DNA from 2 places in the Paenibacillus sp. NPDC058367 genome. Region 2 is predicted to be linked to the other one. Evidence: riboswitches for the same ligand, from Rfam matches in the RefSeq annotation. Region 2 holds a riboswitch; the other holds the start of a gene.
What was found. A riboswitch is a leader RNA that binds a small molecule or an ion and turns the genes downstream of it on or off. The one in region 2 is predicted to bind preQ1.
Positions count from the first base shown of each region.

Region 1: linked by a shared signal. The riboswitch ahead of queF (preQ(1) synthase) and the one ahead of ACFWMP_RS08440 (queuosine precursor transporter) in region 2 are both predicted to bind preQ1.

Region 1 covers NZ_JBHXIZ010000002.1:948,520-952,251, reverse strand. The annotation lists gene ACFWMP_RS15390 (6-pyruvoyl trahydropterin synthase family protein) at 1-198, opposite strand, end outside; gene queC (7-cyano-7-deazaguanine synthase QueC) at 198-860, opposite strand; gene queF (preQ(1) synthase) at 890-1,363, opposite strand; PreQ1 riboswitch class I at 1,527-1,570, opposite strand; gene ACFWMP_RS15375 (ABC transporter permease) at 1,645-2,331, opposite strand; gene ACFWMP_RS15370 (ABC transporter ATP-binding protein) at 2,328-3,176, opposite strand; gene ymzB (protein YmzB) at 3,389-3,724, shown strand.
Region 2 covers NZ_JBHXIZ010000001.1:1,948,261-1,951,992, reverse strand. The annotation lists gene ACFWMP_RS08450 (YnfA family protein) at 1-233, shown strand, start outside; gene ACFWMP_RS08445 (methyl-accepting chemotaxis protein) at 292-1,980, opposite strand; PreQ1 riboswitch class I at 2,324-2,369, shown strand; gene ACFWMP_RS08440 (queuosine precursor transporter) at 2,380-3,093, shown strand; gene ACFWMP_RS08435 (AMP-binding protein) at 3,303-3,732, shown strand, end outside.

The sequences.
Region 1 (3,732 bases), on a different contig from region 2:
CACAGTCGTCTTGATATCACTGAAGTCAATAACAAACCCTTCGTCTGAATGGCCTTCCGTAGCCTCTGGTTTGCCCTTAAGCACTACTTCGAGCTTATAAGTATGTCCATGCAGATTGCTACATTTCCCTTTGTGACCAATTAATTGATGCGCCGCATCAAACGTAAATATTTTGCAGACTGAAACCTCGTTAAGCATTAAGATCCGGCCTCCATTCTCTCCGCCTCATATTGCTCAAGACCACGCTGACGCAACAGACAGGCTGGACAAGTACCGCAGCCACTGCCAATAATACCGTTGTAACAGGTCAATGTGTGTTCGCGAACATAATCAAAATAACCCAGTTCATCGGCCATTTTCCACGTTTCTTTTTTATCCAGCCACATCAATGGAGTGTGTATCGCAAACTCATAGTCCATAGATAAATTCAGCGTAACATTCAATGATTTCACAAATACATCACGGCAGTCCGGATACCCGCTAAAGTCCGTTTGGCAAACCCCAGTGACGATATGGGAATATCCCAATTGTTTAGCTAATATTGCAGAAAAGGATAAAAATAACAGATTCCGTCCATCAACAAATGTACTAGGAAGCTCATCACCTTCGCCAGCAACGATATCAATATCTTGGCGGGTTAGTGCATTTGGAGCCAGCTGATTAAGCAGCCCAAGATCAAGGATATGCTGTTTTACATTAAACTTAGCTGCTATTTCTGTAGCAACTTCGATTTCAGCCGCATGACGCTGATTATAATTAAAGGTAACTACCTGCACTTCCTCAAACTGCTTCAATGCCCAAACCAGGCAAGTGGTGCTATCTTGTCCGCCGCTAAATACGACGAGTGCTTTTTTGTTCATCTTAATCTCTCCTTATCAACTTGTTGGGATTAGCGGTTATCCACTTTTTCCGGATAGAGGTCGTGATTCATTAAGCGGTGCTCCGCCATCGCCTCATACTTCGTACCCGGTCTTCCATAGTTGCAATAAGGATCAATAGATATGCCTCCACGCGGAGTGAACTTGCCCCATACCTCAATGTATCGTGGGTCCATCAGTGAGATCAGATCATTCATAATAATGTTGACGCAGTCCTCATGAAAGTCACCGTGGTTACGGAAGCTAAACAGATACAGCTTTAATGATTTAGATTCCACCATTTTCTGTTCAGGAATATACGAAATATACAGTGTGGCAAAATCCGGCTGACCTGTAACAGGACATAAGCTAGTAAACTCAGGGCAGTTGAATTTAACAAAATAATCACGCCTTGGATGCTTGTTATCAAATACCTCAAGAATAGCTGGATCATAACCAAACTTGTACTGCGTTCCCTGATTACCAAGTAAAGTGACTTCTTGCATTTCCTCTTTCAATCTTCCTTCTGACACGACAAAAAACCCCTCTCTTTTCCTTCGGCCTTGGCCGGTAATGGAAAGAAGAACGAGATTTCGAAAACTTTGCTCCACTAAGAAGAAACGGAAGCAACGTCCGGGTTAAGGACTGCATCCGCTTATAAGATTTAATATACTCTTAGTTTTTTATAGAGGGAGTTCGCGAACCTCTCCTGCACAATCCGTGCAGACTTCTTCTTCATGCATATTGCGTCTTGAACTATACCATGGTAATTTGCTTCTGACAAGTTCTACGCTTTGCCCGTCTTCCAAATCCAGAGCGAAAGCACCACAATCCACAAGAGCAAAAGCAGGCTTTCTAGGAGCAATACTCCTTCTCCATTTAGAATACTGTTCAAATTCTGGACGATTTCAATACTTGGCAGAATAACAAAGATCGGATAGGTCCATTCTGGAAGAGCGACGTACACAGAAGCTACTAAGAAAAAAACGACCATAAATGCGGAGCTGATGGCTGAACCATTTTTGGAGGAACTTACCTTTAAACCAATGATAATTCCAACTTGCACAAAGATAATTCCACCCAATAACATATACAATAAGGAAGGGAGTAAATCCATTGTCAAACCTTGATTTAGTACATAAACAATCAGCTGTGATAACAAAGAAAAAACAAGAACAGATCCAGCTTTCGCTGTAATAATCTGGCCTCTGCTTAGCGGAGTAATCAACAGCGCATCATAAGTCTTACTCTCCCTCTCCTCAATTAATCCTGGGCCGGTAATCATGATCCCAACCATCACTTGCGCAAATAATATCCATGTAGAAAGAAGTATGAAGTCCAAACCGCTCTTGTCCACTACAGTGATGATGATTTTAGCCATAAATATAGGCAAAATTATTAGAATTACAGTCGCTGGATTACGCAGTATATCCTTACTTTCATGTTTAAACAGCTTCCATATCTGATAACTCAACTTAGCTCACTTCCCGTCAGGGCAGCGAATACATCTGCCAGCGAAGCTTCTTTACTGTGCATACTTAGAATTTGATTCGTAGACATTAACTGATAGATATGATCTTTAGTAACTTCTTCTGCAATCGGCCAGGATTTCATAACCACTTTCCCATCCTGCTGATATTTAACTTCAATTTCTGGTTTACCATAAATGGTCTTAAGTCTATGCGGTTCATCGAGTGCCACCAAAGCACCAGCGTGCATGATGCCCACTCTATCGCTTAATGCATCGGCTTCGTGCATATCATGCGTCGTTAAGACAATGGTTGTGCCTTCTTCTTGAATTCTCTTGACGTGATTACGTATGAGTGAAGCTGAATTTGGATCTAACCCACTTGTAGGCTCATCTAAAAACAACACTTGAGGCTTATGTAATAATGCTCTGGCGATTAGAACACGCTGCTTCCAGCCTTTGGATAAGCTGCTTACTTTAGCTTTTTCCTTATCTAACAGCTGGAGGGTTTCCATGACTTCATTCACTCGATTTCCTGCTACCCTATACAGATCAGCAAACAGCTCCAGATTATTTCGAATAGAACTACGCATGTATAGGTTCGGAAGCTCGAAAACAACACCAATTTGAGCATGGATTTCTTTTTTATGACGTGAAATATTCATGCCATTAATTAAAATTTCTCCGCTTGTAGACTGAAGAAGCCCTGTCATCATGCGCATCGTTGTAGTCTTCCCTGCACCATTGGGACCTAGAAATCCAAAGACCTCACCTTTCTCCACCGTGAAAGTAATTCGATCAACTGCACACCTCTCCTGATAATATTTTGAGACATCAGTTAGCTGAATCAATAACACTCCCCCTTTTTAGAATAGTTAACTTTCTTCTATCCTTATTCTGGTTGTAGAGGATTATCTCTGTTGTTGCTATTCTGTAACATTCGCTATTCCTTAGTACCTTCCTTTGTTCAAATCCGCTCAGATGTGGCAAAAATAAGGATTCAAATCCTAAGAAAAGGGTAACTTAAACATAATAATCTTCGAGGTAAGGGTGGGATCATCTAATGGAACAAAGTATACAGAAACTTATGGACTGGATTAACAGTCATGTGAATGAAACTATTGTAATTGAAAAGAAGGAGCTTCGTGATCTGGATAAAATTCATTTTAATCTAGAGGCTGTTGAGTTTCGGAGTGCGGAGGATGTTATCGATGATTATCTTGGGAGTGCATTAATATTAAAAGGATTTGGCAGCACTTTAAACGCCGATGGTGAGCTAGTATCGCTACCACACTCCACCTATGACTTAGCTATTGACGGGCTTCGGATTGAGGACATAAGTGATCGCAAGGCGGAAATAACTACTGAAAGAGCTAAATATACCCTTTCAGTGGATTAAGCCATATG
Region 2 (3,732 bases):
TCTGGTACGGTTTGGTAGGTTCTTTGATTCTGATAAGCTATGGCATCATCCCTACGTTGCAGAAGTTTCCGTCCTTCGGAAGAGTGTACGCAGCCTACGGCGGGGTGTTTATCGTGCTCGCTGTGTTATGGGGCTGGCTAGTAGACAAGAAAACACCCGATGTATATGACTGGGTTGGTGCTGTTATTTGTGTGATCGGCGTTTCGGTCATTCTTTGGGCGCCAAGACACTAACAAAACAACCCGTTCAACACTTTCGTGTGAACGGGTTGTTTTTATTTAAGCCTAAGCTTTAGATCTTAAATTGTTGCACAGCTTCCTGAAGCTTCTTAGCCTGCTCATATAGATGCTGCACGGTTACTGCATGTCCTTCAAGCTCTATACGTTGGCGCTCGGAGTTCTCGGATAGTGTGTCCGCACTTTCTTGGGATCTTGAAGTGATTTGTGCGGTTTCCTCGACGGAAGCACTAACTTCTTCTGTACTTGCTGAGATTTGCTGCGTAGCCGCAGATACGGATTGAATATTCTGATTGATGCTTTGGATCAGAATCAGAAGGTGATTGAAGGCATCGCCCGCTTCTGCCACCTTGCCTACCCCGGAGGCTACCTCAGAATTCACATGGTTCATCTCAGTAACGGAGCGATTCATATCTTCCTGAAGTCCGAGTAGGAAATCACGAATCTGCTCATTCGCATTACGGGATTGTTCGGAAAGCTTGCGTACTTCTCCGGCAACCACGGCAAATCCGCGTCCATGTTCTCCTGCACGTGCTGCTTCGATCGAAGCATTGAGCGACAGCATTTGGATTTGCTTCGTAATTTCAGTAATGCTATGAACGACTTCTCCGATCATTACTGAACGTTCATTCATAACTTGTAATTGCTCCAGCGACTGCAGGGAGGCACGTTCAACATGGCGCATTTGCAGAACGGCACTTTGGGCAATCTCATTACCGCCAATGGCTTCAGCGGAAGCTTCACTGATCTGCTCAGTGACTTCGGTGGCTGCTGAAGCAATATGCTGAATGCCGAAATTGATTTCTTCCATAGCTTTTGAATTATCTAGAGCGCTGCTCGCGATGGTCGTACTACCTTTGCCAATTTCTACAACAGATGTACTAGAGTGGTCTGCCATTTCATTTAAGACCTCAACACGTTCTCTTAAAGAATTGGAATCGGTGACCACAGTATTTGAGGTGACGAGTACATGTCCGATCATTTCTTTTAAGCGCAGGGTCATTGCTTGGAAGCTTCTGGACAGTTGAGCTACCTCATCACTGCCTTTAACCGTTAATTCCTCTGTGAAATCTCCCTCTGCGAGACGGGCACTGTAAGCTGCAAGCTTTGAGATAGGACGAGTAATCCGCATACTCATAAACCAGGCACCAGTTGAGCCTATGATCAGCGTTAGCAGAGTGATCCCGGCACTGGTCCACAGAATACTGTCTGTTTTTTCTTGAATAAAGCTTACATCACTGCTGATTCCGATAACCATCGTACTTCCGGGAATTCCGATATAAGCTGACTTATGTACACCATGCGAGTCCTTGTATGTATCGCTTAGTCCGCTCTTTCCTTTAAGAGCTTGCTGCATTGCAGAGGACACCTTAACAATTTCCTCCGGCTTTAATTTTGCATCATGATCTACAGACAGAACCTCAGCTTCCTTGCCTTTTAGATTGAGTAGAAAAATAGTCTCAACCCCATGCTGCTTTCTCTTATCCTGGAAATAGAATTCAAGATTGGTGGCTGCTTGTTCGTTCTTCTTTAGTGCTTGCTGAGCATGCATTGTATTTATATTCTTATATACGTCCTGAGCAGCTGCAGTTAGAATTTGATTGATTTGTGGCATGACATAGCTGTTGAAAATACTGGTGGATATAAAGTAGAAGCTGGTACTTAACAAAAGAGACGTGAGTAATAGAACTACAAATAATAAACGCGTAAATCTGCGACTGATCGACTGCTTGAAACGAAACATATTGTTCTCCCCCTTTTTATGGGCAGTGAAGCCCCATTTCTTTATATCCCTACCGACTGCTAGTGACTGGCAACCTGCAATATATTCCATAGTTATGTAATATATCAACTAAATGGATCGGGAATGAAGTGTTTGATACTATTCTATAGAATTAACCTCTGGATGAATAGTGAAAGTTTTAGTTTATAGAGCATATTTTTCTGAAAAAGATGAATTATTACTGACACTTTTATTTTTAGTTAATAAAAATGGGTATAAATACCCATTTCATAAATTGTTTATTTTTATGGATTGTTTGACGACAGTGTGATAGAGTATTAATGTTTTGTTCCAAAAATTAATGTAAGCCGCGGTTCGTAACCATCCCGCGTAAACAAAACTAGGAGGAGTTTAAGCAATATGTTTAATTTGATGTGGGGAGTTTTATTTGTTGTTGTCAATTTTGCTTTTTTTCTACTCTGTTACCGCCTGTTCGGCAAAAGTGGAATGTATGCCTGGGTAGGTATCGCTACTGTAATTGCAAACATTCAGGTAGCTAAGACGATTGCTATGCCATTTGATATCGTGATGACACTCGGAAATACGATGTATGTCACTTTGTATATGACCAGCGATTTGCTTAATGAGAAGTACGGAAGAGCAGAAGCACGTAAAGCGGTTTGGTTTGGCTTCTTCACCTTGCTTATGACGACAGTCATTATGCAAATGGTACTAGTATTTAAGCCGCAAGAGACCGATATTGCTCAGTCTTCTTTGGAGACGATCTTTGGTCTGATGCCTCGACTAGCGTTGGGTAGTCTAACTGCTTACTTCATTAGTCAGTTCCTAGACGTTCGGTTGTACTCCTGGATTCGCAAATATTACAGCACCTCAAGTCAGTTGTGGATTCGTTCCAACGGCAGTACGATGGTTAGCTCCTTTGTGGATACACTAATCTTCTGTACCATTGCATTTGCTGGGTTGTATAACTGGAGTGTGTGGTTTGAAATTTTGCTTACAACGTATCTAGCCAAATTCTTACTAACCGCAGTAAGCACACCTATCTTATATATCGCCCGAACTTTTACTTTTGCTGAAGATGGAATACCATCATCCGCTCATAAGAAGGAATAAACAACAATACAGCCAGCGCGTACCGATCATAATCGATGCGCGCTGTTTGATTTTTTCAGTCGTAAGAGGGCTCAATCGTTCCATATAAATATGTACATAAAATTAATATAAAGCTAAAATAAGCTATCGTAGCCATTCTAATTGTATCCCGAGCGAAGAGAGTGTACATAATCGGTAGTCACAGAAATTACGAATAGGTGTGGTGAAGGATGAATCTAGTAGTTCCTATACTCCGTCATGCAGCGGAACAGCCCGACAGCATTGCCTTAACCCATGACCAAGCAACTCATACCTATGCAACATTAGTGCAAGCGATGCGGAGAATTGCCAATGGTCTACAGCAAAAGGGCCTTAAGCATGACAAAATCGCTATTTTATCTACGAATCGCATTGAATTTGTCGAGGTTTTCTTGGGGGCTATTTATGCAGGCTGCGTTCCCATTCCTTTAGATCCCAAGTGGAGTGCAAATGAACTGCGGGTTATTATAGAGCAGTGCCAGCCGACAATGATTTTTGCCGAGCCGGAAGCTGCAAAGAATTTGGTCTTCAAGGACCAAGCAATCCCAACGCTGACTTTTTCAAATGAACGAACAGGTTCCTATGATCAGTGGTTGAAGGCTCAGAAGCCAGAAGCTGAAT